Regions from separate parts of the Sphaerotilus sp. FB-3 genome, predicted to be linked through region 1. Evidence: predicted binding sites of a transcription regulator. Region 1 holds the regulator's gene; each other region holds the start of a gene.

Region 1 (7,810 bases):
CATTTCTCCACCGCTCGTGTCCTCAAGGCTGCTGGGCGGTCACCTTGAAAGGGATGCTCCTGAGTGCCCGATGGCCTTTGCACGCGGCGTGCCGGCGGAAATCCGGAAAAACCGCCCCGGCGGTGGGCGCCTGCACCAGCGCCACTCGGGGTCATCCCGGATTCATTTCACGCCGCGGCGGCCGGGCATGGCGGGGGTGCACCTTGGTGGTGCGCCAGCCCGCGCCCGAGCCCGGGCATCCCGGACGCGGTACCGGATCGCTCAGATCGCCTTGCGCAGGTTGGCCGGCGCGATCTTCAGCGCCTCGCGGTATTTCGCGACCGTGCGGCGCGCGACCTGGATGCCCTGCTCCTCCAGCATCGTGCTGAGCTGGCTGTCGGAGAGCGGCTTCTTCTGGTCCTCCGCGGCGACGAACTGCTTGATCAGCGCGCGCACCGCGGTGCTGGAGGCGTTGCCGCCGGCCTCGGTGTTCAGGCTCGAGCCGAAGAAGTACTTCAGCTCGAAGGTGCCGAAGGGCGTGGCCATGTACTTGGCGGTGGTCACGCGGCTGATGGTCGACTCGTGCAGGCCCAGCTCGTCGGCGATCTCGCGCAGCACCAGCGGCTTCATCGCGATCTCGCCGTGGGTGAAGAAGCCCTTCTGGCGCTCGACGATCGCCTGGCTGACCCGCTGGATGGTGTCGAAGCGCTGCAGGATGTTCTTGACGAACCAGCGCGCCTCCTGGAGCCGCGCCGAGAGCGTCGCGCCGCTGCCGGCGTCGTCGGCCCCGCGCTGGCCGCGGTGCTGGCGCAGCGCCTGTGCGTACATGTCGTTGATGCGCAGCCGGGGCATCACGTCCGGATTGAGCACGACCCGCCAGCCGCGGCCGGCCTTCTGCACGATGACGTCGGGCACGACGATGTTGGCCTCGGCGCGCGCGAAGCGCCGGCCCGGCTTGGGCTCGAGCGTGACGATCAGCGACTGCGCGTCGCGGATGTCGTCCTCGTCGGCGCCGGTGGCGGCCACCAGCTTCTTCATGTCGCGCCGCGCCAGCAGCTCCAGATGGCCCTGGCAGATCAGGATCGCGACCCGGCGCGCTTCGGTGGCGTCATGCTCGCGCAGCTGCAGCACCAGGCATTCGCCCAGATCGCGCGCGCCCACGCCGCAGGGCTCGAGGTTCTGCAGCCAGCCCAGCGCGCAGCGCAGCCGGCCGAGCAGCTCTTCGCGCAGCTCGGCGGCGGCCTGCGCCTCCTCCGGCGTCGGGGCCTCGGGCAGCTCGGCCTGGTCGAGGTCGACCGCGGTGACCTCGCCCGGCGCGACATCGCGCCCGAGCGCCTCGCCCAGCTCCAGGCCCACGGCCAGGCGCTCGGCGATCTCCTCGAGCGGATCGGCCAGATAGCCGTCCTCGGTCAGCGAGTCGATCAGCGCCTCGACCAGCAGCTGGTCCTCGGGCGCCAGGCGCATGCCGCGCAGCTGGCTGCGCAGGTGGTCGGGCAGGCTCTCGGCGACGCTGGAGCGCTCGCTCCAGTCGCTGTCCTCGTCGTCGGGTGCGCCGTTGCGGGTGCCGCCGACATCCGACAGGCTCTGGTAGTCGTCCTGGCCGCTGTCCCAGTCGCTGCCGGCGTCGCCGCCGTCGAAGTCGAGCTGGTCGACGCCGGCGCCCTCGCCGTCGCCGCTGCTGCCGGTGTCGGCCGGCACCTCGCCTGCGGAGTCGGTGCCGGGCGCGCTCCAGTCCTCGCGCTCGGCGGCCGTGCTGGTGCCGCCCTCGACGGTGACCGCCTCCGGGCCGCCGCCGCTGTCCTCGTCGGCTTCGAGGAAGGGGTTCTGTTCGAGCATCTGCTCGACTTCCTGATGCAGCTCCAGCGTCGAGAGCTGCAGCAGCCGGATCGACTGCTGGAGCTGCGGCGTGAGCGCCAGATGCTGCGACAGGCGGACCTGGAGGGAAGGTTTCATGGGGCGGTCACATCCGGAAGTGTTCGCCGAGGTAGACCTTGCGGACCTGTGGGTTCTCGACGATCGCCGCCGGCTCCCCTTCGGCCAGCACGCGGCCCTCGCTGATGATGTAGGCGCGGTCGCAGATGCCCAGCGTCTCGCGCACGTTGTGGTCGGTGATCAGCACGCCGATCTGCCGCGCCTTCAGGAAGCCGATGATGCGCTGGATCTCGATCACCGCGATCGGATCGACCCCGGCGAAGGGCTCGTCGAGCAGGATGAAGCGCGGCTGCGTGGCCAGCGCCCGCGCGATCTCGACGCGCCGGCGCTCGCCGCCGGACAGCGCCGGCGCCGGGCTGTCGCGCAGCCGCTCGATCGACAGGTCGGCCAGCAGCGCGCCGAGCTGCTCGTCGATGGCCCGGCGGCCCAGCGGCCGGCCGTCGGCATCCTGCTGCAGCTCCAGCACCGCACGAATGTTCTCCTCGACCGTCAGGCGGCGGAAGATCGAGGCCTCCTGGGGCAGGTAGGACAGGCCGAGACGGGCGCGCTGGTGGATCGGCAGCTGCTCGACCCGCTCGCCGTCGATGCGGATCTGGCCGGCATCGGCCCGGACCAGGCCGACGAGCATGTAGAAGCTGGTGGTCTTGCCGGCGCCGTTCGGTCCGAGCAGGCCGACGACCTCGCCGCTGTGCACCGCCAGATGCACATCCTTGACGACCAGGCGCGCGCCGTAGCGCTTCTGCAGGCCCTCGGCCTCGAGGCGCTGGCGGGGCGGGGCGCTCAACGTGAGCCCTCCGCCGCAGCGTCGGCACCGGCCGGGCGCGAGGCCGCGCCGGCCGGCCGGGGCGTCAGCACGCCACGCACCCGGCCGCTGGCGGCGCCGGGCGCCGCGGGCTGCGCGCTGGCCGGCGTGCCGCCCTGCACCTCGAAGACATCGCGGCCGTGGTCGTAGACGATGGTCTGGCCGCTGACCTGGTCGGCTGGTGCGCCGGCGCGCAGCACCCGCACCTGGGCCTGGCCGATGAAGCGCACCGTCTCGCTGACGCTGTCGTACTCGATGCGGCGCGACTGGCCCTCGACCGTCTCGTCGACGCCCTCGCGCTTCTGGCGGAAGGTGACGAGCTGGCCGTCGGCCGCGGTGGCGATCGCGAACTGGCCGCCCTGCGGGGTTTCCTTCAATTCGACCTGGGCCGCCTTCAGCAGCAGCGTGCCGCGGCTGATCTCGACCCCGCCGCTGAGCACCCGGACCTTGCGCTTGCCGTCGAGCACCATGCGACCGGCATCGAAGGCCAGCGGCTGCGAGCTGTCAGCGCGCTCGGCCCGGGCGGGCGCGATGCTGGCGATCATCAGCAGGGCTGCCGCCAGCAGGGCCGGGGCCGGACGCAGGCAGCGGTGTGAAAACCAGCACGGAACAGCGACAGCAGCCATCAGTGGCAATCGAAGGCATGAAAATTGCATTGTAGCCTTCGATCCGCCCGGTGTCACCGGGCGGGCGGCCGCAGCAGGCGGCCGGTTCCAGGTCCGCCGGGCCTCAGCCCTTGCGCAGGCTGGCGACGAGCTGGTCGGTCAGCGCCAGCGCGCGGGTCTGGCCCTGGATCTCGGAGGCGCCTTCGCCGCCGGCCAGCGCCGGCGAGGTGTAGAAGCGGCCGTGAATGCCCAGGGCCGGCACGCCGTCGATCTTGTAGGCCTCGGAGAGCTGCTTGCCCTGTCGCACCTTGCTCTGCACGCCGAAGGAGTTGTACATCTCGGTGAACTTGGTGCGATCGACGCCGTTGGCGACGACGAATTCAGTGATCGCCTCGGGCTTGTCCAGCCGTGCGCCCTGCTGGTGGACCGCGTAGAAGACCTTGCGGTGCAGCGCCTCGACCAGGTTCATGTTCTCCAGCGTGGCGTAGAGCCGCTGCAGCGGCTCGAAGCTCGGACGGAAGGCGACATGCACGCGGCGGAAGGCGACATCGGCCGGCAGCTTCTTGACCCAGGCCTCGAGCGTCGGCTCGAAGGCGTTGCAGTGCGGGCAGCCGTACCAGAAGAACTCGAGCACCTCGATCCTGCCGGCGGGAGCGGAGACCGGCACCGGCTGCTGCAGCCGCACATAGTGGCGGCCTTCCTGGAAACCGGCCTGGGCCGAGGCCGGTGCGCTGACCAGACCGCCCAGTGCCAGCGCGGCACTGCTTCCGGCGACGAACTCGCGACGCTTCATTCGATGGTTCCTTTCGATGGTTCTGTGCAGGCCGTTCGGACCCGATCCGGGGCCGAAGGTTCAGCGCGGCACGCGCACCAGCGCGGCATCGCCCTGGCCCGAGGCCGAGAGCTGGTCGCGCATGCGTTCCGCATCCTCCCGGCTGTCGTAGGGGCCCAGGCGGACACGGTGCATCACGCGGCCGTTCTGCTCGCGCTCGGTGATGCGGGCCTTGAGCCCGTTCATCGCCAGCCGCGCGCGCTGCTGCTCGGCCTCGTCGGCGCTGCCATACGCACCGACCTGCACGAAGTAGGTGAACGGATCAGCCCCGGTCTTGGCTGACGTCTCGCCACCTGCCGGGGTCGGTGCCGAGGCGCTGGCTTCGGCCCGTGCGGGCGGCTTCGAGGCCGGGCGGGCCGGCGGCGGGGCGCTGGCGGCCTCGGGCGGGCGGCTCTGGCGCTCGGCGATCGCGCCGATCGGGTCGGGCTCCTGGGCCGGCGGTGCGGCGGGCGGCGGCTCGGCGGGGCGGCCGGGCGGACGGCCGTGCAGCGGCGCGTTCGGATCCCACTGGCGGTTCTTCTCCGCCTCGGCGGCATCCTGCTCCGCGGTGCGGCCCGGCACCTTGTCGACGAACGGCACCGGCGCCTTGGTGACGAAGACCGCCACCCCCAGCGCCAGCACCAGACCGCCCAGCAGGCCCACCACCACGCCGACGCCGAAGCCGCCGCGCTGAGTCTTCGCTTTCGATGCCATCACCGTTGTTCTCGTCATCGCGCCGCCGGGCGGCTCACATGCTCTTGGGCGCGTTCACGCCCAGCACCGCCAGCGCGTTGCGCAGCACCTGGGCGGTGGCCTGCAGCAGCGCCATGCGCGCCAGCGCTAGCGCAGCATCCTCGACGAGGAATCGCTCCGCCGCATAGTAGCTGTGATAGGCTGCCGCAATATCGCGCAGATAGAACACCACATCGTGCGGCGCTAGGCCTTCTGCGGCGCGTGCCAACATATCGGGGTACTCGGCCAGCTTGTTCATTAGCACGAACTCAGTCGGTGCAGTTAGCAGTGACAAGTCAGCTCGAGCCAGATTAGCCAACGCGAGCTGGTCATAAAGCCGTTCCGCCACATCGTGGTTCATCGCTTCTTGAGCAAGATGCTGTGCGATCTGTCCGCCCAGACTGGCGTATTGCCTGGGGTTATTATCAGCCCTCAATTCGAGCGACAGCTTATGGAGATGCTTTCTAACATGAACGGATTCAAGGGGAAGGGTCTCAATTTGCCTTTCAAGGAAATCGAATTCCTTATTTTCAACGGCATATCGAACCCGAGCCTGGCGCTCTGGGAACACAGGTAGATTCTCTTCCTCGATGCTACTTGCGTTTGCCAGCAAGGTGATCAATGCACCTAATACCTCTTGTCTCAAAGGCTCTGCGCTGTGGTCACATATCGCCTCTGCAAGATTGGTGAGCACGGCCTTCATTAAGCGGCGGTGCTCTGCCCGAACCTGCGGCCACCCGGCCATCTCTTCGATCCACTGACGCTGCACCGAGCAGATGCGCGCGTGGGCGTACTGGACGTAGAACACCGGGTTCTCGTCGTTGGCCTTGAGCGCCAGGTCGACGTCGAAGACGAACTCGGTGTCGGCCTTGCGGCTGATGAGGAAGAAGCGCACCGCGTCGCGGCTGGTCCACTCGATCAGGTCGCGCAGCGTGACATAGGAGCCCGCGCGCTTGGAGATCTTCACCTCCTCGCCGCCCTTCATGACGGTGACCATCTTGTGCAGCACGTAGTCGGGCCAGCCCTGCGGCACGCCCACGCCGGCCGCCTGCAGGCCGGCGCGCACCCGCGCGATCGTGCCGTGGTGGTCCGAGCCCTGCACGTTGACGACCTTGTCGAAGCCGCGTTCCCACTTGTTGATGTGGTAAGCGACGTCGGGCACGAAGTAAGTGTAGCCGCCGTCGGACTTGCGCATCACGCGGTCCTTGTCGTCGCCGTAGTCGGTGGACTTCAGCCACAGCGCGCCGTCTTGCTCGTAGGTCTTGCCGGCAGCGGTCAGGCGTGCCACGGCGTCCTCGACCTTGCCGTCGGTGTACAGGCTGCTTTCCAGGAAATAGTTCTTGAACTGCACGCCGAAGGCCTGCAGGTCCAGGTCCTGCTCGTGGCGCAGGTAAGCGACGGCGAACTGGCGGATCGAGTCGAGGTCGTCCGGGTCGCCCGAGGCGGTGAACTCGCGGTCGTCGGCCTTGACGGTGGCCTTGGCCTTGAACGCCTCGGCGATGTCGGCGATGTAGTCGCCGTTGTAGGCCGACTCGGGCCACCCGGCGTCGCCGGGCTTCAGGCCCTTCAGGCGGCACTGGGTCGAGTTCGCCAGCGTGGCGATCTGCACGCCCGCGTCGTTGTAGTAGAACTCGCGCTCCACCTCCCAACCCTGTGAGGCGTAGAGATTGCACAGCACGTCGCCCAGCACGCCCTGGCGGCCGTGGCCGACGTGCAGCGGCCCGGTCGGGTTGGCCGAGACGAACTCGACCAACACCTGGCGGCCGTTGGACGGCACGCGGCCGAAGGCGTCACCTTCGGCCAGCACCTGCGCGACCACCTGCTGGCGCGCGGCGGGCTTGAGGCGGATGTTGATGAAGCCGGGGCCGGCGATCTCCAGCGCCTCGACCCACTGCTGCACCGCCGGGCGGGTCTGCAGCGCGGCGATCAGCGCGCCGGCCAGCTCGCGCGGGTTCTTCTTCTGCGGTCGGGCCAGCTGCATCGCGGCGGTGCAGGCGAGGTCGCCGTGGGCGGCCTGCTTCGGGCTTTCGAAGGCGGGCTCGATCGCCGCACCCGGCGCGATCTCGGCCAGCGCGTCGCCGAGGGCGGCGAGGAGTTGCTCTTTGGCTTGAATCATGGGGCGGATTCTACGGGTCGGGTCGGCCGAGCAATCCGCACTTGTGTCGGGCAGGGGCCGGTGAAAAGATCGCCCACCCTGTCCGAGCCCGCCGCCGATGATCGATCTCTCCGCCCCGGACCTCTCCGACCCGCCGCAGCGCATCGGCAAGTACCGCGTGATCCGCCGTCTTGGCGAGGGCACGACCAGCGAGGTCTTCCTCTGCCACGACGAGTTCAACGATCGCCAGGTCGCGGTCAAGCGGGTGCGCGCCAGCGTGCTGGGCGACGCGGCCGACGCGCATGTCTTTGCGCGCTTCTTCGCCTCGGAGGCGGCGCTGGCCGGGCGGCTGCACCATCCGAACGTGGTCGACATCCTGGATGCGGTGCCCGACCCGCGTGCGCCCTGCGTGGTGATGGAGTACGTGCCCGGCACGACGCTGCGGGCCTTCTGCGCGCCCGACCACCTGCTGCCGCTCGACCAGATCGTCGAAATCGGCTTCAAGTGCGCGATGGCGCTGGGCTACTGCTACCGCCAGGGGCTGATCCACCGCGACGTCAAGCCGGCCAACATCCTGACCGTGGGCAGCGACCGCGAGGTGCGCGACATCAAGCTGACCGACTTCGGCAGCGCGCTGAACCTGCGCTCGGACGAGACGCAGGTCCACCGCGTCGGCTCGCTGGCCTACATGTCGCCGGAGCAGCTCGACGGCGCCGAGCTCGACGCGCGGGCCGACATCTACGGCCTGGGCGCGGTGCTCTACCACCTGATCGCCGGCCACGCGCCCTTCGAGGCCTCCAGCCAGGCCAGCCTGATGCACCAGATCTGCCATGTCGAGCCACCCTCGCTGGTGG
Region 2 (7,810 bases), on a different contig from region 1:
CGAGCGTGTCGCCGCCGACGATGCCGCCGGGCGGATGCACCAGCACATGGTGGCAGATGCCCGGCCCTTCCGGGTACAGGCGCTGCAGCACGCGCAGCGGACCATGGTGGCGGTCCAGCGCGATCGTGCGCTCGCCATCGCGGGTGTAGTGCAGGTTCAGGCGGCCGGGCCAGCTCATGGGCGTGTCGAGGAAAGGGCGGGTGGCAGAGGCGAAAGGGCGGGAGTGTAGCGGGCCGGCCTGGCGCAGTGGTCCTGCATCGGACCGGGTCAGGCCGCCTCGGGCAGCGTGGTGCGACGGTACATCTCGATGATGTGCTCGCCGGCGGTGATCGGCGGATAGCGAGGCGGATCGCCGGCGTCATGGCAGCCGGGCAGGGCGGCCACCTGGGCGTGGTAGTCGATGTCGTGGAACCAGGCGATCGAGAAGCGCTCGCGCCCGCTGTGGCGGTTGACGACCCGGTGCAGCGAGGAGCGGTAGCGGTCGTTGGTCCAGCGCTGCATCAGGTCGCCGAGGTTGACCACCAGCGTGCCGGGCATCGGCGGCACGTCGATCCATTCGCCTTCGCGCTGGACCTGCAGGCCGCCGGACTCGTCCTGGGCCAGCAGCGTCAGGCCGCCCCAGTCGGTGTGCGCGCCCGAGCCGATCTGGCCGTCGAGCCGGCTGGCCGACTGCGGCGGATAGTGCAGCAGCCGCAGCACCGGCATCGGATTGCGCTGGAAGGGCTCGAAATGCTCGCGCGGCAGCTTCAGCGCCAGCGCGATCAGGCCCATCAGGTGGCGGCCGAGGCGGGTCATCGTCGCCTGGTAGGCCTCGACGGTGGCCTGGAATCCGGGCACCAGCGCCTCGTCGGGCCACTGGTTCGGGCCGTGGTTGGGCGTGCCGGCGCGCACCAGCGCGTCCCAGGGGCCGCGGTCGACGCCGAGGTAGAAGCTCTCCTTCAGGTCGGCGGGGCGGCCCGATTCCAGCGCCTGCCAGCCCACCGGGTCGTAGCCCCGGCACAGCCCGCCCGACAGCTCGACATGCCAGCGCCGCTTGACCTCCTCGGGCAGCGCGAACAGCCGGCGCGACAGCATGAAGAGATGGTGGCTGAGCGCCAGCGGCACGCCGTGGCCGGTGACGTGGAAGAAGCCGTCGCGCCGGCAGGCCGCGTCGATGCGGGCGGCGATGGCGTGCAAGGCCTGGGGGTCGTGACCGAAGCTGGGGGCCAGATCGATCACCGGCAGCGGGCTGTCCGGCATGGGGCGCTCCTGATGGCGAAAAATGAGATATTCGTCACGAAGAATCGCACGAGCCATGCCAGCCGCTTGCGCGCGCGATGCACCGATCGCGGGCGGGCGGACCGCTCAGCGGCCGAGCCAGAAGCGCGCGTGCACTGCAGCGAGTTCGTCCTCGATCGCGGGAATCGGCCCCCAGACGCGGATCGGCTTCTGGCCGCGCGAGAACACCTCGCGGCAGGGCACGTCCAGCGTCGGGTTCTCGGGATGGCGGCCGGTGGTGGCGCGCAGCCGCGTCTCGCTCATGCCGTAGACCAGCCGCCCGATGCCGGCCCAGTACTGGGTGCCGGAGCACATGCAGCAGGGCTCGACGGTGGTGTAGAGCGTGCAGTTCCACAGCAGCTCGGCGTCGAACTTGGCCGCGGCCTGGCGCGCGAGCACCGCCTCGGCATGGTTGACGCTGTCGACATTGCCCTGGATCAGCAGCACCGTCTCATGGTCCGGGCCGACCAGCAGCGCGCCGAAGGGGTGATGGCCCTGCTCCATCGCGGCGCGTGCGATGTCGCTGGCCTGGCGCAGGTGCAGCAGCATCTGCTCCATCGTCGGGTCGGGCGTGGTGAAGGCATGCATGGGCACGATCATGCGCCTTTTTCACGTTTCAGTGCGCGTTCGAGCCGCGATGCGCCCAGCCGGTCGTGCGCTTCTCCACCACCGAGAACAGCTCGTACATCACCATCGCCATCGCGCCGACCACCACCAGCCCGGCAAACGCCAGCCCCATCTGCATCGAGCTGCCGGCCGAGATCAGCAGGTAGCCGATGCCCTCGTTGGCCGCGGTCATCTCCGACACCGTGGTGCCGACGAAGGCCAGCGTGATCGCCACCTTCAGCGAGCCGTAGAAGTAGGGCAGCGAGCGCGGCAGCCCGACCTTGACCAGCACGTCCCAGCGCCGCGCGCCCAGCACCCGCAGCACATCCTCCAGCTCGGGCTCGAGCGTGGCCAGGCCGGTGGCGATGTTGACCATGATCGGGAAGAAGCTGATCAGGAAGGCGGTCAGGATGGCCGGGCCGATGCCGATGCCGAACCACACCACCAGGATCGGCACGAAGGCGGCCTTGGGCAGCGCGTTGAAGGCGGTCATCAGCGGATAGACCGCGGCGTAGGCCGCGCGCGAGCTGCCGATCAGGAAGCCCAGCAGCACGCCCACCACGATCGACAGGCCGAAGCCGGCCATCGTCACCCAGAAGGTGCGCCAGGCATGACCGGCGATGGTGGCGGCATGCTCGGCCAGCGCCGTGCCGATCGCCGCCGGGCTCGGGAAGATGAATTCCGAGATGCCGAAGGCCGAGCACAGCGCCTGCCACAGCAGCAGCACCGCGACCAGCAGGATCCAGGGCGACCAGCGTTCCATCTGGCGGGCGTTCATTGGGCGATCTCCGAGGCGGGGGCGAGGCCGGCGACGGGCTTGCGCATCGCGCCGATGTGGCCGCGCAGCTCATGCACGATGGCGGTGAACTCGGGCGTGTAGGTGATCTCCAGGTCGCGCGGGCGCGGCAGGTCGATCTCGCGCTTGACGACGAAGCGGCCCGGGCTCTTGCTCATCACATAGACCGTGTCGGCCAGGAACACGCTCTCGCGCAGGTCGTGCGTGACCAGGATGACATTGAACTTCTGCGCGGCCTGCAGGTCGCGCAGCGCGCACCAGAGTTCCTCGCGGGTGAAGGCGTCGAGCGCGCCGAAGGGCTCGTCGAGCAGCAGCATCTTCGGCTCGTGGATCAGCGCGCGGCAGATGCTGGCGCGCTGCTGCATGCCGCCCGAGAGCTGCCACGGGAACTTGTCTTCCATGCCGGCCAGGCCGACGCTGGCCAGCAGCCGGCGCGCCTTCTCGCGGTACTCGGCCCGCTTCTGCTTGAAGCTCGAGCGGTAGGGCTCGACGATCTCCAGCGGCAGCAGCACATTGTCGATCGTGGTGCGCCAGGGCAGCAGGCTCGGCGCCTGGAAGGCCATGCCGGTGATCTTCAGCGGCCCGGTGACCTCCTGGCCACCGATGGTGACGGTGCCGCGGCTCGGGCGCTTCAGGCCGGTGGCCAGCTTCATGAAGGTGGACTTGCCGCAGCCCGAGGGCCCGACGATGGCGATGAACTCGCCCTCGCCGACCTGCAGGTTGATGTCCTCGACGGCGAACTGCTGCTTGGCCAGCAGCTCGTCGTTGTAGGCCAGCCAGACATCCTTGAAATCGACGAAGGCGGTCATCGCATCAGTCCTGTGCGGTCATTGCGGTCATTTCTTCGCGGTGGCGAAGATGTTGCGGTCGGTGGCCGAGGGCAGGAAGCTGCCGTTCCAGATCGCGTCCGGGTTGATGCGCTCCTTGGTGGCGAAGGCGTCGGCCACCTGGCTGGCCATCAGGCTCAGGCGCGGGCCGCTGACCGCGCCGAAGCCCTCGGCCCGGGCATCCGGCGTCAGCACCGAGGCGTCGAGCGCCAGCTTCAGCCGGCGCAGCTCCAGGTCGGCGTTGATGATGCCGTCGCGCGCCTTGACCAGATCCACGCCGGCCTTCGGATCCGCGATCACGTCCTTCACGCCCTTGGTGAAGCCGCGCAGGAAGGCCTTCACCGCCTCCGGGTTCTTCTTCAGGAAGGCCTCGCCGACGATGATCGCGTTGCCGTAGAGCTTCACGCCGTGCGCGGGATAGGGCAGCACGACCACATCCTCGGTCTTGACGCCGCGCGCCTCCAGGTTCAGCAGCGAGGTGAACGAGAAGCCGGTGATCGCGTCGATGTCGCCGCGCACCAGCATGGTCTCGCGCAGCGGCGGGTCCATCGCGGTCCAGGCCACGTTGCTGATGCCGTTGGCCTTGGCGAAGATCGGCCAGGCCTTGCGGCCCGCGTCGAAGACCGGCGCGCCCAGCTTCTTGCCGTTCAGGTCGGCCGGCGTCTTGATGCCCGACTTCTTCAGCGCCAGCACCGCCGCCGGCGTGTTGTTGTAGACCATCATCACCGCGACCGGCTTGTTCGGCGCTGTCGGGTTGTTGGCGTGGAACTCCATCAGCGCGGCCAGGTCGGCGAAGCCCATGTCGTAGGTGCCCGAGGCCACGCGGGTGACGGTGCCGCCCGAGCCGTTGCCGGCATCGATCGTCACATCGAGCTTCTCGGCCTTGAAGTGGCCCTTGGCCACCGGCGCGAGGAACAGCGCGGCCGGTCCCTCGAAGCGCCAGTCGAGCTGGAACTTGACCGGGGTCTCCTGGCTGTGCGCCGGACTGGCGAGCAGGCCCAGCGTCGAGGCGGCGGCAAGCACCATCGCGGTGCGTCGGATCGGCGAGAGAACGGACATCGTCATGGGCTCCGAGGTGTATACAGTTTGCGGGGAACCTGGCTTGCAATATCCATGCACACCCGGATGAACCGCGCGGGTCCGGTCCGGGCCTGCCGCCGACGCCCCCGCGAGCCGGTGGGCGCGTCGATCCGGGATTCAGGGGCTGGCGGCCGAGGCCAGCGCCGTGGCGAGATCGTCGATGCGCGGGTGCAGGCGCAGATTGCTCTCGACCTCGGCGATGTGCGCCTCCATCAGCCGCACCGCCTCGTCGGCATCGCCGCGGGCCAGTGCGTCGACGATCTGCACATGGCCGGCCTGCGAGTGCTCTGCCGAATGCGAGGACTGGTACATCAGCGAGATCAGCGAGGAGCGCGAGAGCAGGTCGGCCAGCAGCTGCGCGAGCACCTCGTTGCCGAGCTGGCGCGCCAGGATGATGTGGAAGTCCGCCAGCAGCCGGGTGCGCCCGGGCACGTCGGTGCGCTGCACCGCCGAGGCCTCCGCGCGCAGATGTGCGCGCAGTTCCTCGACCTGTTCCGGCGTGATGTCGCGGGCGAGCTGGCGCACCATCGCCGTCTCGAGCATCAGGCGCACGCCGAAGACCTGACGCGCCTCCTCGACGCTTGGGCGGGAGACGAAGGCGCCGCGTGCGGGCTCCAGCGTGATCAGCCGGTCGCGGCTGAGCTGCATCAGCGCCTGGCGCACGATGGTGCGCGAGACCTTGAAGATGTCGGCGATCGGCTGCTCGGCCAGCTTGGTGCCGGGCATCAGCCGGCGCTCGACGATCGCCGCGGTGATCGCCTCGGCGATGCGCCGGGTCATGGTGGCGCCGGGGTCGGCGCTGTCGCCCTCGGCCGGAGGGCTGGCATCGGCCTGCAGGGCCTTGGGCATCAGGGAGCTGGCACGACTCATGAACGACTCATGATGAAAAAATCGGTTCCGAAAGATCCACCGGAACATGCCGGTGACATACGCAATACGGAGGCCAGTCTGTCGCAGCACTTCACGACCCGGTTTTCAGGAACTCCCGAAAACTGTGCATTCAACTGTATACAGTTGGTGCATGTGCACGCCATCGGCGCATTCCCGAGGACTGGAAAATCGGGCGCGGTGGCCGGGCTGGCTCCGAAGGGGGGATCATGCTGCATCTGCTGAACCTGTTCGCCGCGATCGCGCTGCTGATCTGGGCCACCCAGCTGGTGCGCACCGGCGTGCTGCGCCTGTTCGGCGAGAGCCTGCGCCGGATGCTGGCCGCCAGCATGGGCGCCTGGCCCAAGGCGATGTTCTCCGGGATGGTGGTGACCTGCATCGTGCAGTCGAGCACCGCGACCTCGCTGATCGTGTCGTCCTTCGTCGGCAAGGGGCTGGTGGCGACCGCGCCGGCGCTGATGGTGATGCTCGGCGCCGACATCGGCACCAGCGTGATGGCGCTGGTCTATTCCTTCGACCTGTCGTGGCTGTCGCCGCTGCTGATCTTCGCCGGCGTGGTCGCGCACCTCTCGCGCGAGAAGAGCAGCACCGGCCAGCTCGGCCAGATCGGCATCGGTCTGGGGCTGATCACGCTGGCGCTGCAGCTGATCGTCGGCAGCACCCGGCCGCTGGTCGAGGCGCCGCTGGTGCGCACGCTGCTGGTGTCGATTCCCAACGATCTGGGCATCGAGCTGGCGGTGGGCGCGGTGCTGGCGATCCTGTCGTATTCCAGTCTGGCGGTGGTGCTGCTGGTGGCGACGCTGGCCGACCAGGGGCTGGTGCCGGTGCCGACCGCGCTCGGGCTGGTGCTGGGGGCCAATCTGGGCCGGGCGCTGGTGGCGGTGCTGTCGGTGCTGCGCTCGGATGTGGCGACGCGGCGGCTGCCGATGGGCACGCTGGTGTTCAAGATCGCCGCCTGCGCGCTGGCCGCGCCCTTCATGGGCCTGTTCCATGTCTGGCTGCAGGAGGGCGTGCCGCAGGTGCTGCAGCAGATCGTCGTCTTCAACCTGATGTTCAACCTGGCGCAGGCGCTGCTGTTCGTGCCGGTGGTGAAGCCGCTGGCGCAGGCGCTCGAGCGCTGGATGGCGCCGCCGCCGCAGGTCGACGAGCGCACGCCGCGCCACCTCGACCGGCTGGCGCTGGACACGCCCTCGCTGGCGCTGAGCTGCGCCGCGCGCGAGGCGCTGCGCCAGGCCGACGCGGTCGAGACGATGCTGCGCGGCATCGTGCCGGTCATCCGTGGCAACGATCTCGGCGAGGCCGAGCGGCTGCGCGACATGGATGACGTGGTCGACGCGCTCTACAGCGCCATCAAGCTCTACCTGACCCAGATCTCGCGCCAGCCGCTGTCCGAGCGCGAGAGCCAGCGCTGGACCGAGATCGTCTCGTTCACCATCAACATGGAGCAGATCGGCGACATCATCGAGCGGGTGCTGCAGGACGTGGAGGACAAGAAGATCCGCAAGCAGCGCCGCTTCTCCGAGGCCGGCATGGCCGAGATCATCCATCTGCACGAGCGGCTGATGGCCAATCTGCGCCTGGGCATGAGCGTGTTCCTCGATGGCCATCCGCGCGACGCGCAGCGTCTGCTCGAGGAGAAGGCGCGCTTTCGCGAACTCGAGCATGCCTATGCCGGCAAGCACCTCGACCGGCTGAAGGAGAACACCGCCGACAGCATCGAGACCAGCTCGCTGCATCTGGACCTGATCAGCGACCTGAAGCGCATCAACTCGCACATCTGCTCGATCGCCTACCCGATCCTGGAGCCGGCCGGCGCGCTGGCCAAGACCCGGCTGCGGCCGTCGCGCATGGCGGGGCTGGATGACATTCGGGGGTGAAAACGCCGCAGATCCCGGCTCGTGGACGCGAGCACGGTCAGCGTTCACTGAAGCAAGGAGGTATCACCATGGACATCAAGCCCATTCGCAACGACGCGGATCTGCGAGACGCCTTCAAGCGCCTTGAACTGATCTTTCAGGCGGAGGCGGGGACGCCTGAATTCGATGAGATGGAAGTACTGACCACGCTCATTGAGGTGTACGAGAACAAGCACCCTCCGATCAAGGCGGCGAGCCCTCTGGATGCCATCAAGTTCAGGATGGAACAGCAAGCGCTGTCCCCCAAAGATCTGGAAGCCTATATCGGTCCCAGTGGGCGCGTTTCCGAGGTCTTGAACGGGAAGCGTGCGCTCAGCCTGCGGATGATCCGGAACCTGCACGACGGGCTGAACATTCCCTACGAGAGTTTGATGTCCACCAGCCCGGTCCTCTCCGTCAGGTCAGGCTGACCGTCGGCGGCGGCACGGGCTGCCGCTCAG
Region 3 (7,810 bases), on a different contig from region 1:
GCAAGTCCAACACGACGGTGGCGATGGACTACGGCATGATCCGCCTCGGCCCCAAGGAGAAGGTCCACCTGTACGGCACGCCCGGCCAGGAGCGCTTCGACTTCATGTGGGACATCCTCACCAAGGGCGGGATCGGGCTGGTGCTGCTGCTCGACAACACCCGGCCGACGCCCTTCGAGGACATGCGCTTCTACATCAAGTCCTTCAAGGAATTCATCGACAGCACCCGCCTGGTCATCGGCGTGACGCAGATGGATGCGCGCGCCACCCCGACGATCGACGACTACGCCCGCCAGCTCGCCGAGCTCGAGGTGACTGCGCCGATCTTCGAGGTCGATGCGCGCCAGCGCGGCGATGTCTCGGTGCTGATCGAGGCGCTGCTGCTGCAGATCGATCCGACCCTCTGACTGCCGAGTTCCCGAACCGACTCTCCTGGCGGCTTGTCTGCCGATGCCCGCGCCCATGGATCACTACACGCTCACCGGCGAGTTCTACCTGCACCCGACCCCGGCGGGCGCCTATTACGCCGCGAGCCGGCCGACCCGAGAGCCGGCGCGCACCTTCCTGCAGCGCCTGCTCAGCGAGCCGGAGACGCCGCGCCTGAGCGCCGATCTGGTGCAGGACTGGATGGGCCTGAACCAGCAGGATGCGCTCGAGTTCGTCTACCGGCTGCAGTCCTCCGGCTTCGTACAGGGTCTGCCGATGCAGGTCGAGGTGCCGCCCGACTCGATCGAGGCGATGCTGCCGCCGCTGCTGACCCAGCTCTCCGACGAGGGCAAGGCCATCCTGGCCGACAAGCGCGGCCTGTACCTGGGCACCGCCGGCTTCGCGCACGAGACCTCGGAGGAACTGGCCGCGCTGGGCGGCGACATCGCCAGCGTGCATGAGCGCCACTCGCGGCTGCTGCACGGCAACATGCGCCTGCGCAGCGATGGCTGGGGCATGGTGAATGCCGCCGGCTGCAGCGAGGTCGGTTTCTGGCCGCTGTACTTCGGCGACGACTACTTCATCCTGATCGTCAGCGGCATGCCGCGCTTCAACCAGGAGGCGTTCACCACGCTGGTGTGGGCGCTGGGCGTGCGCTACGGCCGCACGTCGATCTGAACGCGATGATCGCCTGATCGATTGATCGACTGATCGACTGATCTGCGGGTGATCCGGCGTGGCGGGGGGGCCGCACCGGACGCCCGGATGGCCTCCCTCTCCCCTCGACCACCCAACCACCACTTTTCCCGAAGGAAACGCCCATGCGTGAAGACCTGCTGAACTCGATCCTGAGCGAACTGAACGGCTCGACCGCCGACATCGAGGCCTCGGCCGTGCTGTCCACCGACGGCCTGATGATGGCCTCGATGCTGCCGGCCGGCATGGACGAGGACCGCGTCGGCGCGATGAGCGCCGCGATGCTGTCGCTGGGCGACCGCACCTCGCGCGAGCTGGCCCGCGGCGAGCTCGAGCAGGTGCTGGTCAAGGGCGCCAAGGGCTATGTGCTGATGACGCATGCCGGTCCCGACTCGGTGCTGACCGCGCTGTGCAAGCCCAATTCCCGCCTGGGCCTGATCTTCCTCGACGTCAAGCGTGCTGCCGACGCCATCAGCAAGGTCATCTGATCGGTTCGCTTCGTGATCGAGGGAATCCGATGATGACCGACATGAACGAGTCCGATCTGGTGCCGGGGGAACGGCGCGAGCTGACGATGAGCTACCACGACGGGCGCACCCGCCGGGTGCTGGTCGTGGACCATGAGGTGCCGTATCCGGACGGCAAGCTGATCGTCTCGCGCACCGACACCGCCGGCGTGATCACCCACGCCAATCAGGCCTTCGTCGACATGTCCGGCTATGAGCGCGACGAGCTGATCGGCGAGAACCACTGCATCCTGCGCCATCCGGACATGCCGGCGGCGGCCTTCAAGGACCTGTGGGACACCGTCGAGCGCGGAGAGAAGTGGCAGGGCTATGTGAAGAACCTGCGCAAGGACGGCGCGCACTACTGGGTGTTCGCCACCGCGATCCCGAACGTGCGCGACGGCCGGGTCGTGGGCTACACCTCGGTGCGTCGCAAGCCTTCGCGCAGCAAGGTCAACGAGTGCATCGCGCTCTATGCCCGGATGCGGGCGGAGGAACTGAAGTGAGCGAGAACGCCGCGACCACGCCGCTGGAGCTGACGGTCAGCCCCGACTTCTCGCCCGAGCACATCGCCGGCTGGTATGTGTTCAACACCTGGCTGCAGCGCCGGCTGGGCGAGCGCATCCACCTGGAGCTGTACGAGGACTTCGCCGCGCAGCGCCAGGCGATTGCCGCCGACAAGGTCGACCTGATCTACGCCAATCCCTATGACGCGGCGATGCTGGTGCGCGAGAAGGGCTTCGTCGCCATCGCCGCGCCGCGCGACTGCCCCGACGAGGTGGTCATCGCGGTGCCGGCCGACTCGCCGGCGCAGTCGGTCGAGGATCTGCAGCCCGGCCTGCGCCTGGCGGTGACCCGCGACCCGGATGTCAACCTGATCGGCATGATCCTGCTGGAGTCGGCCGACCTGAACCGCGACAACGTGTCCACCGCCTCGGTGTCGACCTACGTGGTCCTGGCGCGAACCCTGCTTCAGGGCAAGGCCGACTGCGGCTTCTTCCTGAAGGAGGCCTTCGACGACCTGAGCGCGCCGATCCGCCGCCAGCTGCGCCCGCTGATGACCAGCGAGATCAGCCTGGTGCGGCATGTGCTGCTGGTGGGCCCGCGCGCCGCGCATCTGCGCGAGCCTCTGCAGCAGCTGCTGCTGTCGATGGACGATCCGGCCTCCGACGGGCGTCGCACGCTCGAGGCGCTGGGCCTGAGCGGCTGGGAGAAGCAGGACCAGGAGGACACCGAGTTCATGATCGACCTGATGGACACCTTGATGGTGTGAACACCCCATGCTGCCTCCTCTGAAGCGCCGACTGCTCCATCTCGCGCTGGCCTGCGCACCGCTGGCGCTCCTGCCCGTGGCGTCGGCCCAGCCGGCGGCGGAGCCGATCGTCGGCGAGACGGCCCGGCCCTTCCGCACGACCGTCGCGCAGGACAATCTGTGGGACATCGCCGGCAAGGTGGCCCGGCAGGCCGGTGTCGGGCGCCAGCAGGTCATGGTGGCCGTGCTGCGTCGCAATCCGGATGCCTTCGTCAAGGGCAACATCCACCGGCTGCGCCAGGGCGTGCCGCTGGTGCTGCCCTCGCTGGGCGAGCTGAAGGCGGAGGATCGCGCGGCATCGATGGCGCTGGTGGAGGCGCATCTGGCGGCGCTGAAGTCGGGCGCGACGCTGCCCGCGCTGCCGGCGGCAGGCGCGCCGGTCGCTGCGGTGGTGACGCCGCCGCCGGTGGCCGCCTCCGCGCCTGCGCCCGCCCCGGCGAGCGCTCCAGCCTCGATGCCGGCCGCTCCGGTCGTCCAGGCGCCTGCCCCGGAGCCGATGCCCGCGTCTGCGCCGGCGTCCGCCGCCGCTGAAGTCCCGGCCGAAGCGCCGGCCTCGTCGGCGACGCTCGCCCCCGCGAGCCCGGCCACCCGTCCGGCGGCCGATGTCGCTCGTCCTGCGGCCCGCGAGGGCGATGAGGCGGCGGCTCCGGCCTCGGCGCTGCGCTGGCTGCCCTGGCTGCTGGGCGCGGGCGTTCTGGCCGGCGGCGTGATCCTGTGGCGTCGTCGCCCCGGCCTGCAGGAGGCGGCGCTGCCGTCCGCTTCGCCGGTCGAGACCCTGCGCGCCTCGGCGCCGCGCAACTTCGACGTGTCGACCGCCGCGGCCGACATGGCCCGCACCGTCGAGGCCGCGCCGCTGGTGACCGAGCTGGTCCGCCCGGTGGCGGCTGAAGGCGAGGAGACCTCGTCGTCGGCGCCTGTGCCTGCGGCCCCGCTGGCCGGATCGATCGATCCGGAGCTGCGCGGTGCCCTGCGCGTCGAGATGGCCCGCACCTGTCTCGAGATCGGCCGCGAGGCGGCTGCGCGCGAGCTGCTCGAGGGGGTGCTGCGCGAGGACAGCGGTCGGCATCAGGCGGCTGCCGCCGACATGCTGGCCCGGATGGGGCCGGCCGCGGTCTGATCCCGCCCCGGGCTCAGAGCAGCCGGCGCGGCGAGAACTGCCGCGCCTGCGGGCCCTGCTCGGTGGCGCGCACCGCGCGGGTCAGCACCTGGTCGGCCTCGACCGGGCCGAGTGCCTCGCACAGCGCCATGTAGAGCAGGTGCACCACCTGCGACAGCTCGGCCGCCGGCAGGTCCAGCACCCAGTGCGCCTGCAGCGGCCGTGTCCACAGCTCGCGCAGCGTGCGCCGCAGCGACAGCGGCACCTTCAGCGTGTCGATCAGATCGAGTGCGCTGTCTCCCAGATCCTGCAGTGCGCCGGGATGGAAGCGCTGCACCTCGGCCAGCGCGCTGCGCATCAGGTCGGCGCAGACCGCCTGCTCGGGCGGCAGTGCCGCGGCCGTGGCGGGCGCCGGCGCGGTCGGTGTCGGCAGCGGAGCCGGCCCCGGTGCGATGCCGGCCGCCTGCATCGCCGCGGCCACCGGATGGATCGCGGCCACCGGTGGCGCCGCGACCTGCGCAGCGGGGGCGGGCGCAGCCGGTGCCGGTGCTGCGGGCGCCTGCGAATACATCATCGGCCACGGGTCCATCGGCAGCTGGTCCTCGGGCAGGCGCAGGGCCTTGTAGAAGGTCTCGTAGAGCTTCTTGCGCAGCGGCGCCTCGATGTGATGCCGCTGCGCCACCTGATCGATGTAGCGGATGATGTCCGCGACCGCGTCGCCGCGCATCGACTGGTGCTGCAGACGCAGCGCGTCGAGCAGCGCCTCCTCGTCGAGCACGGGAGACAGCGCCGCGCAGGCGGCGCGGCGGCGCAGGGACAGGGCTTCAGTGGCCATCGAATCAGGTTTCCTTGTGCAGCTGCCCCGGCGAATCCTGGAACTCGGGGTAGCCGATCTCGTGGTGCTCGGTGGCGTCGAGGCCGCGCTGCTCGTTGAGCGTCGGCGCGCGCAGGCCGATCAGGCGGTCGATGATCTTGAACAGCAGCCAGGCGACCGGGAAGGCCCAGGCGAAGGTGGCCAGCGCGCCCAGCAGCTGCACCATCACCCGGGCGCCGTCGAACAGATCGCCCTGGTAGAACAGGCCGGCGGCCAGCAGGCCCCAGACGCCGCCGATGCCGTGCACCGCAATCGCGTCGACCGCATCGTCGATGCGCAGCCGGCGCAGCGCCTCGGCGCCCCAGGTGCAGGCCGCGCCGGCGACCAGGCCGGTCAGGAGCGCGAAGACCGGGCTCATCGTCGCGGCGCCGGCGGTCAGCGAGGCCAGGCCGCACAGGCTGCCGTTGACCGAGGCGCTCATCAGCACCGGCCGGCCGCTCAGGCGCATGAAGGCCAGCGCGCCGATGCCGCCCGCGCAGCCGCCCAGGTAGGTCGACAGCAGCACCGTGCCGAGCTGGCCGCTTTCCAGTCCGCCGATCGAGCCGCCGTTGAAGCCGAACCAGCCCATCCACAGGATGAAGCCGCCGAGCGCCACCATCGGCAGGTTGTGGCCGGGAATGTCGCGCACCTCGCCGTTGCGGCCGAAGCGGCCCAGGCGCGGCCCCAGCACCAGCAGGCCCGCCAGCGAGCACCAGGCGCCGATCGCGTGCACCGCGCCACCGCCGGCCAGATCGACGAAGCCCATCGTCTTCAGCCAGCCCGACGGGTTCCAGGTCCAGTGCGCATAGGCCGGGTAGATCAGCAGCGACATCAGCAGCGCGAAGGCCAGGTAGGCGCCGTAGCGCATGCGCTCGGCCACCGCGCCGGAGACGATGCTGACCGCGGTGGTCGCGAACATCATCTGGTAGAGCAGGCCGACCGCGTCGAAGGCCTTCAGGCCCTCGGGCGCGAACAGGCTCGTGCCGATCAGGCCGCCCTGGCTGCTGCCGAAGGCCAGTCCGTAGCCCGCCACCCAGAAGCCCACCCCGACCAGGCAGGTGCCGAGGTAGATCTTCATGATCACGTTGATCGAGTTCTTGGCCCGCGACAGGCCGCCCTCGACCAGCGCGAAGCCGGCCTGCATGAAGAAGACCAGGGCGGTGCAGATCGCCACCCAGGTCATGTTGATCAGTTCGTTCATCTCGAGGTTCACCCGCGGTCTGGAGGGCATGCGCACTTCGGTGGTGCGCACGATCGGAACCTGACGGATCGCAATTGCGATGCCAAGCATGGCTCAGATCACGAGCCTCCCATGTCGGGATTTCGACCGGTTCCCCTCGGAAACGGGAGGGTTCCGGGAGGCTGAGATGAATTTTTTTCCGGATTGGGGCCGGTGGCGCCGACCCCGTGCTGGCGCGTGGCTGCCTTGTCGTGGGGCAGCGCTGTTCACGAGCATTCCATTCATGGTGCGCAAGGCACCATAGTGGTTTGTTTTGTGCTGTGTTGTGGTGCGTTCAGGCCGGGAAGACGCCGGTGGAGAGGTAGCGGTCGCCGCGGTCGCAGACGATGAAGACGATGGTGGCGTTCTCGACCCGGGCCGAGACCTGCAGCGCCGCCCAGCAGGCGCCAGCGGCCGAGATGCCGGCGAACAGGCCTTCCTCGCGTGCCAGGCGCCGGGCCATGTCCTCGGCGTCGGCCTGGCTGACGAGGATCATCTCGTCGACGCGCCGCGGCTCGTAGATCTTCGGCAGGTAGGCCTCGGGCCACTTGCGGATGCCGGGAATGCGCGAGCCCTCCGAAGGCTGTGCGCCGACGATGCACACCTGCGGGCTCATCTCCTTCAGGTACTGCGAGGTGCCGGTGATGGTGCCGGTGGTGCCCATCGCGCTGACGAAGTGGGTGACGCGGCCTTGCGTGTCGTTCCAGATCTCCGGGCCGGTGGTCTCGTAGTGGATGCGCGGGTTGTCGAGGTTGGCGAACTGGTCGAGCACCCGGCCCTTGCCGTCGCGCTGCATCTGCTCGGCCAGGTCGCGGGCGTATTCCATGCCGCCGGCCTTCGGGGTCAGGACCAGTTCGGCGCCGAAGGCCTTCATCGTCTGCGCGCGCTCGATCGACAGGTCCTCCGGCATGATCAGCACCATCCGGTAGCCGCGCACGGCCGCGGCCATCGCCAGCGCGATGCCGGTGTTGCCGCTGGTGGCCTCGATCAGCGTGTCGCCGGGGCGGATGTCGCCGCGCTCCTCGGCGCGGCGGATCATGCTGATGGCCGGGCGGTCCTTGACCGAGCCGGCCGGGTTGTTGCCTTCGAGCTTGGCGAGGATCACGTTGCCGCGTCGCGCGGCCTCCTCGCCGGCCAGGCGCTGCAGCCGCACCAGCGGGGTCGCGCCGATGACATCCTCGACGGTCTTGTAGTCAGGCATCTTCTCTCCTTGGGGTCCTCGGGGTCGCTGATCGGGGCGATTGTGGCAGCAAGGTCGGTGCGGCGTGGGGCCATGCCATAATCGCCGCCGCGCGACCGACGCATCCTCTTTCTCCTGCCGGAGTGGCGAAATCGGTAGACGCAGTGGATTCAAAATCCACCGCCCTCACAGGCGTGCCGGTTCGAGTCCGGCCTCCGGCACCAGATCCCTCGCGGATCCCCGCAACCTCCGCCGACATGCCCCAGATCCCGCCCGTCACCAAGGCCCTGATGCTGATCTGCACCGCGCTGTTCTGCGTGCAGCTGCTGTTCGGTTTCTGGGTCGAGGCGCTGTTCGCGCTCTGGCCGCTCGGCGGCGGCCTGGGCGGCGGCTCCTTCATGCCGTGGCAGCTGATCACCTATGCCTTCCTTCACGGCAGCATGGGGCATCTGTTCTTCAACATGCTGGGCCTGTGGATGTTCGGCTCGGAGCTGGAGTCGATCTGGGGCCGTCAGCGCTATC
Region 4 (7,810 bases), 340 kb from region 1:
CGGGTTGATCAGCCACGGGTCCATGCCCATCAGCTTGGAGAACTTCTTGGCCACTTCCTCATAGGCCTGGAAGTGGTTCGTCTTGCGCCGCACCGCCCAGCCGGCGTGCAGCGGCGGCAGCAGGTACTGCTCGTGCAGACCTTCCAGCACCGCAGGAATGCCGGCCGACAGGTCGTTGTTCAGCAGGATGGTGCAGGGATCGAAGTTCTTCAGCCCCAGGCGGCGCTGGCTGCGGATCAGCGGCTCGATGGTCAGCGTGTCGCCGCCGGGCAGCGCCAGCTCGGTCGGCGCGGTGATCTCGGGGTCGAGCGTGCCCAGGCGCACGTTCAGGCCGGCCTGCGTGAAGATCTGCACCAGCCGCGCGACATTGGTCAGATAGAAGCTGTTGCGGGTGTGCTTCTCGGGAATCAGCAGCAGGTTCTTCGCCTCGGGACAGATCTTCTCGATCGCGGCCATCGCCGCCTGCACCGCCAGCGGCAGCATCTCGGACGTCAGGTTGTTCCAGCCGCCCGGAAAGAGATTGGTGTCGACCGGCGCGAGCTTGAAGCCGGCATTGCGCACGTCCACCGAGGTGTAGAGCGGCGGGGTGTGCTCCATCCACTCCAGGCGGAACCAGCGCTCGATCGCCGGCACCGAGTCCAGCATGCGCGCTTCCAGTTCGTTGATCGGGCCGTTCAGGGCGGTGACGAGATGGGGAACCATGGTGGACGACCTGCTCAGGAAGAGGAAAGGGAAGGACGGATGAAGGGAATGTCGACGATTCTAGGAAGGTCTGCAGATGCGGGCAGGGGTCCAAAGCAAAAGGGGCCGCCCTGAGGCGGCCCCTTGCGGGTGCGGTCAGCAGACCGGCATCACTTCGAGTAGGCGGTCTCGCCGTGCGAGGTGATGTCCAGGCCCTCGCGCTCGTCGTCTTCCGGCACGCGCAGGCCGATGACCAGGTCGACGATCTTGAAGGCGATCACCGAGACCACCGCCGACCACACGATGGTGATCAGCACGCCCTTGGCCTGGATCCAGACCTGCGAGGCGATCGAGTAGGCGTCCGGGGCGACCATGCCGACGGTGACCCAGTCGGCGACGACGCTCGGGCCGCCCAGGTTCGGCGAGTTGAACACGCCGGTCAGCAGCGCGCCCAGGATGCCGCCCACGCCGTGCACGCCGAACACGTCGAGCGAGTCGTCGGCGCCCAGCATGCGCTTGAGGCCATGCACGCCCCACAGGCAGACGAAGCCGGAGATGAACCCGATGATCAGCGCACCGACGATGCCGACGTTGCCGGCGGCCGGGGTGATCGCGACCAGACCGGCGACCGCACCGGAGGCGGCACCCAGCATCGAGGCCTTGCCCTTCATCAGGCCTTCGCCCAGGCACCAGGCCAGCACCGCGGCGGCGGTGGCAGCGAAGGTGTTGATGAAGGCCAGCGCGGCGAAGTTGTTGGCTTCCAGGGCCGAGCCGGCGTTGAAGCCGAACCAGCCCACCCACAGCAGCGAGGCACCGACCATCGTCAGCGTCAGCGAGTGCGGCATGAAGGCTTCGCGACCGTAGCCGATGCGCTTGCCGATCATGTAGGAGCCCACCAGACCGGCCACCGCGGCGTTGATGTGCACGACGGTGCCGCCGGCGAAGTCCAGCGCGCCGTGCTGCCAGATCAGGCCGGCCTTGGCGTTCATCGCGTCGACCACGTCCTTCGAGGCATAGGCGTCAGGCCCCATCCAGAACCAGACCATGTGCGCGATCGGCGCATAGCTGAAGGTGAACCACAGCACCATGAACATCAGCACCGCCGAGAACTTCGCGCGCTCGGCGAAGGCGCCGACGATCAGCGCGCAGGTGATGCCCGCGAAGGTCGCCTGGAACGCCGCGAAGACGATCTCGGGAATGTAGACACCCTTGCTGAAGGTGGCCGCCGGCGCGAAGGTGCCCGCGACGTTGTCCCAGACGCCGTTCATGAACAGGCGATCGAAGCCGCCGATGAAGGCATTGCCCTCGGTGAAGGCCAGGCTGTAGCCGTAGACGAACCACAGCACGACGACCAGCGAGAAGGTGACCATCACCTGCATCAGCACCGACAGCATGTTCTTGGCGCGCACCAGGCCGCCGTAGAACAGGGCCAGGCCCGGCACGGCCATCATGATGACCAGCAGGGTGGACAGCATCATCCACGACACGTCGCCCTTGTCGAAGGTCGGTGCCGGTGCGGCGGCGGCAGCCTCGGTGACGGCAGAAGCCGCCTCGGCCACCGCGGAGGCGGCCTCGGCCACGGCAGGCGCGGACGCCGCGGCGTCCTGTGCGAGAGCGAGATCGGTCAGACCCAGGGCGGCCAGCCCCAGCGGCAGACCGGCGAGCAGTTTCTTGTTCATTGACATGGTTGTCTCGTCGGGCGGTTGATCAGAGCGCATCCTTGCCGGTCTCGCCGGTGCGGATGCGCAGAACCTGCTCCAGGGGCGTCACGAAGATCTTGCCGTCACCGATCTTGCCGGTGCGGGCCGCGCCCTCGATCGCCTCGATGACCCGGTCGACGATGCCGTCGTCGACGGCGGCCTCGATCTTGACCTTCGGAAGGAAGTCGACGACGTACTCGGCACCGCGGTACAGCTCGGTGTGACCCTTCTGACGTCCGAAGCCCTTCACCTCGGTGACGGTGATGCCCTGCACGCCGATGTTGCCGAGAGCCTCGCGGACCTCGTCGAGCTTGAAGGGCTTGATGATGGCAGTGACCATCTTCATGGCAGCTCCTGGTTGATCTGACTGACTGGTGATGGAAAGTGGCTGGGAGCCCCTGCTGCATCTTCCGTGCCATGCCATGCGCACGCCGACGCGCCATTGATACGCATCAGGACCACGCCCCGGACCGGCCCGCGATGCCACACGAGCCGGCATGTCGACCCATTTCGGTGCCATGGGAATGCACCAAGCTGGTTCCATACCCCCATCGGGGCGAGATGCAGCCCGTGATGCGCTTCGCACAATCCGCACAGGCCCGCGGCCGGTGCACCGTCCGCGCACAGACACCTGCTGCCGCGCACCACCATGTCGCTTGCCATCGTCCACAGCCGCGCCCTGCTCGGGCTGCAGGCCCCCGAGGTCACGGTCGAGGTCCACCTCGCCAACGGCCTGCCCTCGTTCACGCTGGTCGGCCTGGCCGACACCGAGGTCAAGGAAGCACGCGAGCGGGTGCGCGCGGCGATGCAGCACAGCGGGCTGGACTTCCCGCACAACCGGCGCATCACCGTCAATCTCGCGCCGGCCGATCTGCCCAAGGAGGGCGGTCGCTTCGACCTGCCGATCGCGCTGGGCATCCTGGCCGCGGCCGGCCACATCGATGCAGCGGCGCTCGACGGGCTGGAGTTCGCCGGCGAACTCTCTCTGGCGGGCGACCTGCGCCCGGTGCGCGGCGCGCTGCCGATGGCGCTGGCGCTGCAGCGCAGCGGGCGGAGCCGCACCCTGGTGCTGCCGCGGCGCAGCGCCGAGGAGGCTGCGCTGGTGCCGGGCCTGGCGCTGCGCTGCGCCGACCACCTCGACGAGATCGTCGAGGCGCTGCAGCCGGTCGAGCCCGGCGATCCACCCACCCCGGTGCTGCCGCGGCCGCGCCCGGTCGAGGTGCGCGCCGGCGCCGGCCTGCCCGACCTGCAGGATGTGCGCGGGCAGGCCGCGGCCAAGCGGGCGCTCGAGATCGCCGCGGCCGGGCGGCATTCGCTGCTGCTGGTCGGTCCGCCCGGAACCGGCAAGTCGATGCTGGCGCAGCGCCTGGCCGGGCTGCTGCCGCCGCTGTCCGAGGAGGAGGCGCTGGAATCGGCTGCGGTGCTGAGCCTGGCCGGGCGCTTCGAGCCGGCCGACTGGGCACGGCGGGTGCTGCGCTCGCCGCACCACAGCGCCTCGTCGGTCGCGCTGGTGGGGGGCGGCTCGCCGCCGCGACCCGGCGAGATTTCCCTGGCGCATCACGGCATCCTGTTCCTGGACGAGCTGCCCGAATTCCCGCGCGGCGCACTCGAGGCGCTGCGCGAGCCGCTCGAGAACGGCCGCATCACCATCTCGCGCGCGGCGCAGCAGGCCGAGTTCCCGGCGCGCTGCCAGCTGGTCGCCGCGATGAACCCTTGCCCCTGCGGCATGCTCGGCTCGACCGCCAAGCCCTGCCGCTGCACGCCCGAGGCGGTGCAGCGCTACCAGAACAAGCTGTCGGGGCCGCTGCTCGACCGCATCGACCTGCGTGTCGAGGTGCTGGCCATCCCGCCCGAGGAGCTGACCGGCGCGCCCGACGGCGAGCCCAGCCGGGCGGTGGCCGAGCGGGTGGCCGAGGCGCGCCGGCGCCAGCAGGCCCGCCAGGGCGGCAGCAATGCCGAGCTGGAAGCCGGCCAGCTCAACGAGCAGGTGCGCGCCGAGCCGGAGGCGACGCGCTTTCTCAACACCGCCGCCAGCCGGCTGGGCTGGTCGGGCCGCAGCCTGCACCGGGTGCTGCGGGTGGCACGCACCATCGCCGATCTGGCCGAGGCCGACACCCTCGGCGTGATCCATGTCGCCGAGGCGATCCAGCTGCGCCGCGCGCTGCCCGGCCGCTGACCCGCACGCACGCCGGGCGCCCGAGCGGCGACAATCGCGCCCCATGACGCCGCCCGCCTTTCTCGACAAGCTCTGCCTGCGCCGCGATCTGCCGGCGCGGCTGGCCGCCCTGCCCCGCCCGATGGTCTTCACCAACGGGGTCTTCGACATCCTGCACCGCGGTCATGCGACCTATCTTGCGCAGGCGCGCGCGATGGGCGCCAGCCTGGTGCTCGGGCTCAACAGCGACGCCTCGGCACGCAAGCTCGGCAAGGGGCCGGACCGCCCGCTCAATGCAGAGGCCGACCGCGCCTGCCTGCTGGCCGCGCTCGAGAGCGTCTCGCTGGTGGTGCTGTTCGACGAGCAGACGCCGTGCGAGCTGCTGACCGAGATCCGTCCCGATCTCTATGTGAAGGGCGGCGACTACGACATCGAGACGCTCGAGGAAACCCGCCTGGTGCGCAGCTGGGGCGGCGACGCCCGCGCGATCTCCTTCGTCGACGGCTACTCGACCACCGCGCTGGTGCGGCGCATCCGCGCCTGAGCGCGCACCGACTCGTTTATCTTCCTTCTCTCCACGCTGCCCCATGCCCGCACGCCTGCACATCGAGACCGACACCGCGCTGAGCACCGGCGCCGAGATCGCGCTGCCGCCCGGCCCGGCCCGCCATGTCCAGGTGCTGCGCATGCAGCCCGGCGAGGCGATCACGCTGTTCGACGGCCGCGGTGGCGAATGGTCGGCGGAGATCCTGGCGATGGGGCGGCAGTCGGTCGAGGTGCGCATCGGTGCGCATGACCCGGTCGACCGCGAGCTGCCGATCGACATCGTGCTGCTGGCAGGCATGCCGGCCAACGACCGCTTCGACTGGCTGGTCGAGAAGGCCACCGAGCTGGGCGTGGCGGCGATCGAGCCGCTGGTGTGCGAGCGCTCGGTGCTGCGGCTGTCGGGCGAACGTGCCGAGCGCCGGCGCGAGCACTGGCAGGGCGTGGCCCGCGCCGCGGCCGAGCAGTGCGGCCGCACCCGCGTGCCGCTCATCGCGCCGGTGCGCACGCTGGCACAGGCGCTGGGCGAGGCCAAGGCCGACACCGGAGCGCCGCTGTGGCTGCTGAGTCTGGGCGAGGCACGACCGCTGGCCGAGCGGGCCACCGCGCTGCGCACAGGTGGTCGGGTGCGGGTGATCAGCGGGCCGGAGGGCGGGCTGTCGCCGGCCGAGGAGGCGGCCGCGCGCGCGGCCGGTGCGGTGGCGGTCAGCCTTGGCGCCCGGGTGCTGCGCTCGGAGACCGCGCCGCTGGCGGTGCTGGCCGCGCTGGGCCTGCAGGAGCGCCTGGGGGCCTGAGCCGGATCAGGTCAGCCAGGTCGTCGTCGGCACGATCGGGGTGGCGGCGTGGATCGGCGCGGACAGCGCCGCCGTCGGCGGATCGTTCGGCAGCAGTGCATCGCGCACGGTGTCGCGCTCATCGAGGCGCTCGAGAATCTCGCGCACGAAGGTCCAGATCACAGGATCAAGCTCGACATAGCCCGGCTCGCCCGGTGCACGCAGCCAGTCGTCGAGCCGACGCCGCGACGCGCCCAGGCGCCGCGCGAACTGGTCGGCATCCATTCCCATGCGCTGCATGGCTTCCAGCAGGAAAGCCTGCTGGGTCTTCGGTTTCCTGTGCAAGGACATCGGATCCACCCTGATCTGGCAATTCAGTCTAGCGCTGCCTGCGGACTCCGACCCCTTTTGTCGATTCCTGTTGCAACTGACCGCAACATTTGTGGGCCATTCCCCCAAAAACGCTGAAGTTCCAGAGGAATCCACAGGAATCGGGGCCTTTTGACATGCATTCGCGCATCCCACCTCGACCTCGGATCAGGACGCCGGCAGATGCTCGCCGCCCAGCGCCTCGACCAGCGCGGGCAGCAGCCGGCGCAGCTCGGCGGTGGCGATCGCCGCATCGGCGTCGAAGCGCTCCTCCTTGGACACGCTGGCGTCGTCCTCGAACACGCCGTCGAGGAACTCGATGCGGCGGATCTGCAGCAGATCGGTCAGCGTGAAGGCAATGCGCGCGTTCCAGGTCAGCGCCAGCCGGGTCGGCACCTTGCCCTGGCGGATGTGCTCGCGCACCTCCTCGATGTCGAGCGGATGGCGGGCGTAGCGCACCACCGACTTCATCTCGTCGGGCGTCTTGAGCTCGCACTCGCGGTCGACCGTGAAGTCGGCGGCCGGCTCGCCGCTCAGCAGCCAGTCGGACATCACCGCCGCCGGCGACTCGTTCGTGTGCAGCGCCTGCACCGACAGGCCCGGCAGCGCCTTGACCAGCAGCGTGACCACCTCGTCGGCGCGGGTGGCGCTGCCGGTGTCGACGATCAGCCAGCGGTCGGTCGGCGACAGCCAGACACCGATGCTGGCGCGCTTGGTGAAGGCCTGCGGCAGCAGCTCCAGCAGCGCCTGCTCCTTGAGCTCCTTGGTCTGCCTGCGGCCCGGGCGGCGGCCGGTGGACTGCTCGAGCTGGTCGGCGATCTCCTCGGTGCGGCGCTTGACCACCGCGCCGGGCACCACCCGCTGCTCGACCATCAGCCGCAGCAGCCACTGGCCGGCGATCGACTCCAGCAGCGGCGCCTCGGCCGGGCCGCGCGGCGCCACCCAGCCGGCCGACTGCTGCTGCGTCGCGCCGCATTCGACGAAGCGGTCCTTGTCCAGTGCCGCCTCGGCCTGCAGCAGATCGGCGGCCCAGTCCGGGCCGATGCGGAACACCGTCAGGTTCTTGAACACTCGCGTCTTCCTTCCATGCAAAAGCCGTGATTGTCCTGCCCCCGCGGCTGCGGGTCGAAATTCACAAAGCAGGACATTTCACCCCCTTCTAGGTTCTGGACAGCACAAGGTCATGCAAAAAACGCATGTAACCCGCCTGTAATGGACAGACCCCCACCCCTACACTGCCCCGCGGGAGGCATCCCGAAAACCACGTAGGACAGCGCGTCCGCGATCGGCTTTCGAGATGCCTTTTTCAACCTAGGAGCCCTTCCGATGAACCAACCGCTGATGGCCGGCGTCACTGTGAACGCACCCGCCTACGTCAAGAACGCCAAGCTGATCGCCTGGGTCGCCGAAGTGGCCGCCCTGACCCAGCCGGACGCCATCTACTGGTGCGACGGCTCGCAGGAAGAGTACGACCGCCTGTGCCAGCTGCTGGTCGACGCCGGTTCCTTCAAGAAACTCAACCCGGCCAAGCGTGCCAACAGCTACCTGGCCTGGACCGATCCGTCGGACGTGGCGCGCGTCGAGGACCG

What was found. Region 1 encodes sigma-54, which starts transcription at its own class of promoters, with help from an activator protein. Its sites were predicted from a motif close to TGGCANGNAANCTGCTTT; they were not measured.
Region 2: a site for sigma-54 is predicted at 1,283-1,300, ahead of NFT33_RS14790 (isopenicillin N synthase family dioxygenase). Genes of this name have one in related genera too.
Region 3: a site for sigma-54 is predicted at 6,158-6,175, ahead of NFT33_RS15795 (ammonium transporter). Genes of this name have one in related genera too.
Region 4: a site for sigma-54 is predicted at 2,782-2,799, ahead of NFT33_RS06665 (P-II family nitrogen regulator). Genes of this name have one in related genera too.

What each region holds. Positions count from the first base shown of each region.
Region 1 is NZ_BQWE01000011.1:27-7,836, forward strand. Features, by position in the region: gene rpoN (RNA polymerase factor sigma-54) at 262-1,932, opposite strand; gene lptB (LPS export ABC transporter ATP-binding protein) at 1,940-2,695, opposite strand; gene lptA (lipopolysaccharide transport periplasmic protein LptA) at 2,692-3,339, opposite strand; gene NFT33_RS05060 (thiol:disulfide interchange protein DsbA/DsbL) at 3,443-4,111, opposite strand; gene NFT33_RS05065 (SPOR domain-containing protein) at 4,172-4,843, opposite strand; gene argS (arginine--tRNA ligase) at 4,878-6,977, opposite strand; gene NFT33_RS05075 (serine/threonine-protein kinase) at 7,075-7,810, shown strand, end outside.
Region 2 is NZ_BQWE01000040.1:81-7,890, reverse strand. Features, by position in the region: gene NFT33_RS14795 (urease accessory protein UreD) at 1-178, opposite strand, end outside; gene NFT33_RS14790 (isopenicillin N synthase family dioxygenase) at 268-1,239, opposite strand; gene NFT33_RS14785 (nucleoside deaminase) at 1,345-1,857, opposite strand; gene NFT33_RS14780 (ABC transporter permease) at 1,874-2,641, opposite strand; gene NFT33_RS14775 (ABC transporter ATP-binding protein) at 2,638-3,468, opposite strand; gene NFT33_RS14770 (ABC transporter substrate-binding protein) at 3,496-4,551, opposite strand; gene NFT33_RS14765 (GntR family transcriptional regulator) at 4,684-5,436, opposite strand; gene NFT33_RS14760 (Na/Pi cotransporter family protein) at 5,664-7,331, shown strand; gene NFT33_RS14755 (helix-turn-helix domain-containing protein) at 7,400-7,780, shown strand.
Region 3 is NZ_BQWE01000046.1:70,192-78,001, reverse strand. Features, by position in the region: gene NFT33_RS15830 (GTP-binding protein) at 1-407, shown strand, start outside; gene NFT33_RS15825 (hypothetical protein) at 463-1,104, shown strand; gene NFT33_RS15820 (roadblock/LC7 domain-containing protein) at 1,248-1,610, shown strand; gene NFT33_RS15815 (PAS domain-containing protein) at 1,643-2,134, shown strand; gene NFT33_RS15810 (phosphate/phosphite/phosphonate ABC transporter substrate-binding protein) at 2,131-2,901, shown strand; gene NFT33_RS15805 (FimV/HubP family polar landmark protein) at 2,909-4,057, shown strand; gene NFT33_RS15800 (hypothetical protein) at 4,071-4,871, opposite strand; gene NFT33_RS15795 (ammonium transporter) at 4,876-6,141, opposite strand; gene cysM (cysteine synthase CysM) at 6,404-7,309, opposite strand; tRNA gene NFT33_RS15785 (tRNA-Leu) at 7,426-7,512, shown strand; gene NFT33_RS15780 (rhomboid family intramembrane serine protease) at 7,546-7,810, shown strand, end outside.
Region 4 is NZ_BQWE01000011.1:343,970-351,779, reverse strand. Features, by position in the region: gene gshA (glutamate--cysteine ligase) at 1-702, opposite strand, end outside; gene NFT33_RS06670 (ammonium transporter) at 852-2,360, opposite strand; gene NFT33_RS06665 (P-II family nitrogen regulator) at 2,389-2,727, opposite strand; gene NFT33_RS06660 (YifB family Mg chelatase-like AAA ATPase) at 3,031-4,557, shown strand; gene rfaE2 (D-glycero-beta-D-manno-heptose 1-phosphate adenylyltransferase) at 4,601-5,080, shown strand; gene NFT33_RS06650 (16S rRNA (uracil(1498)-N(3))-methyltransferase) at 5,124-5,873, shown strand; gene NFT33_RS06645 (hypothetical protein) at 5,880-6,152, opposite strand; gene NFT33_RS06640 (recombination-associated protein RdgC) at 6,390-7,292, opposite strand; gene NFT33_RS06635 (phosphoenolpyruvate carboxykinase (GTP)) at 7,548-7,810, shown strand, end outside.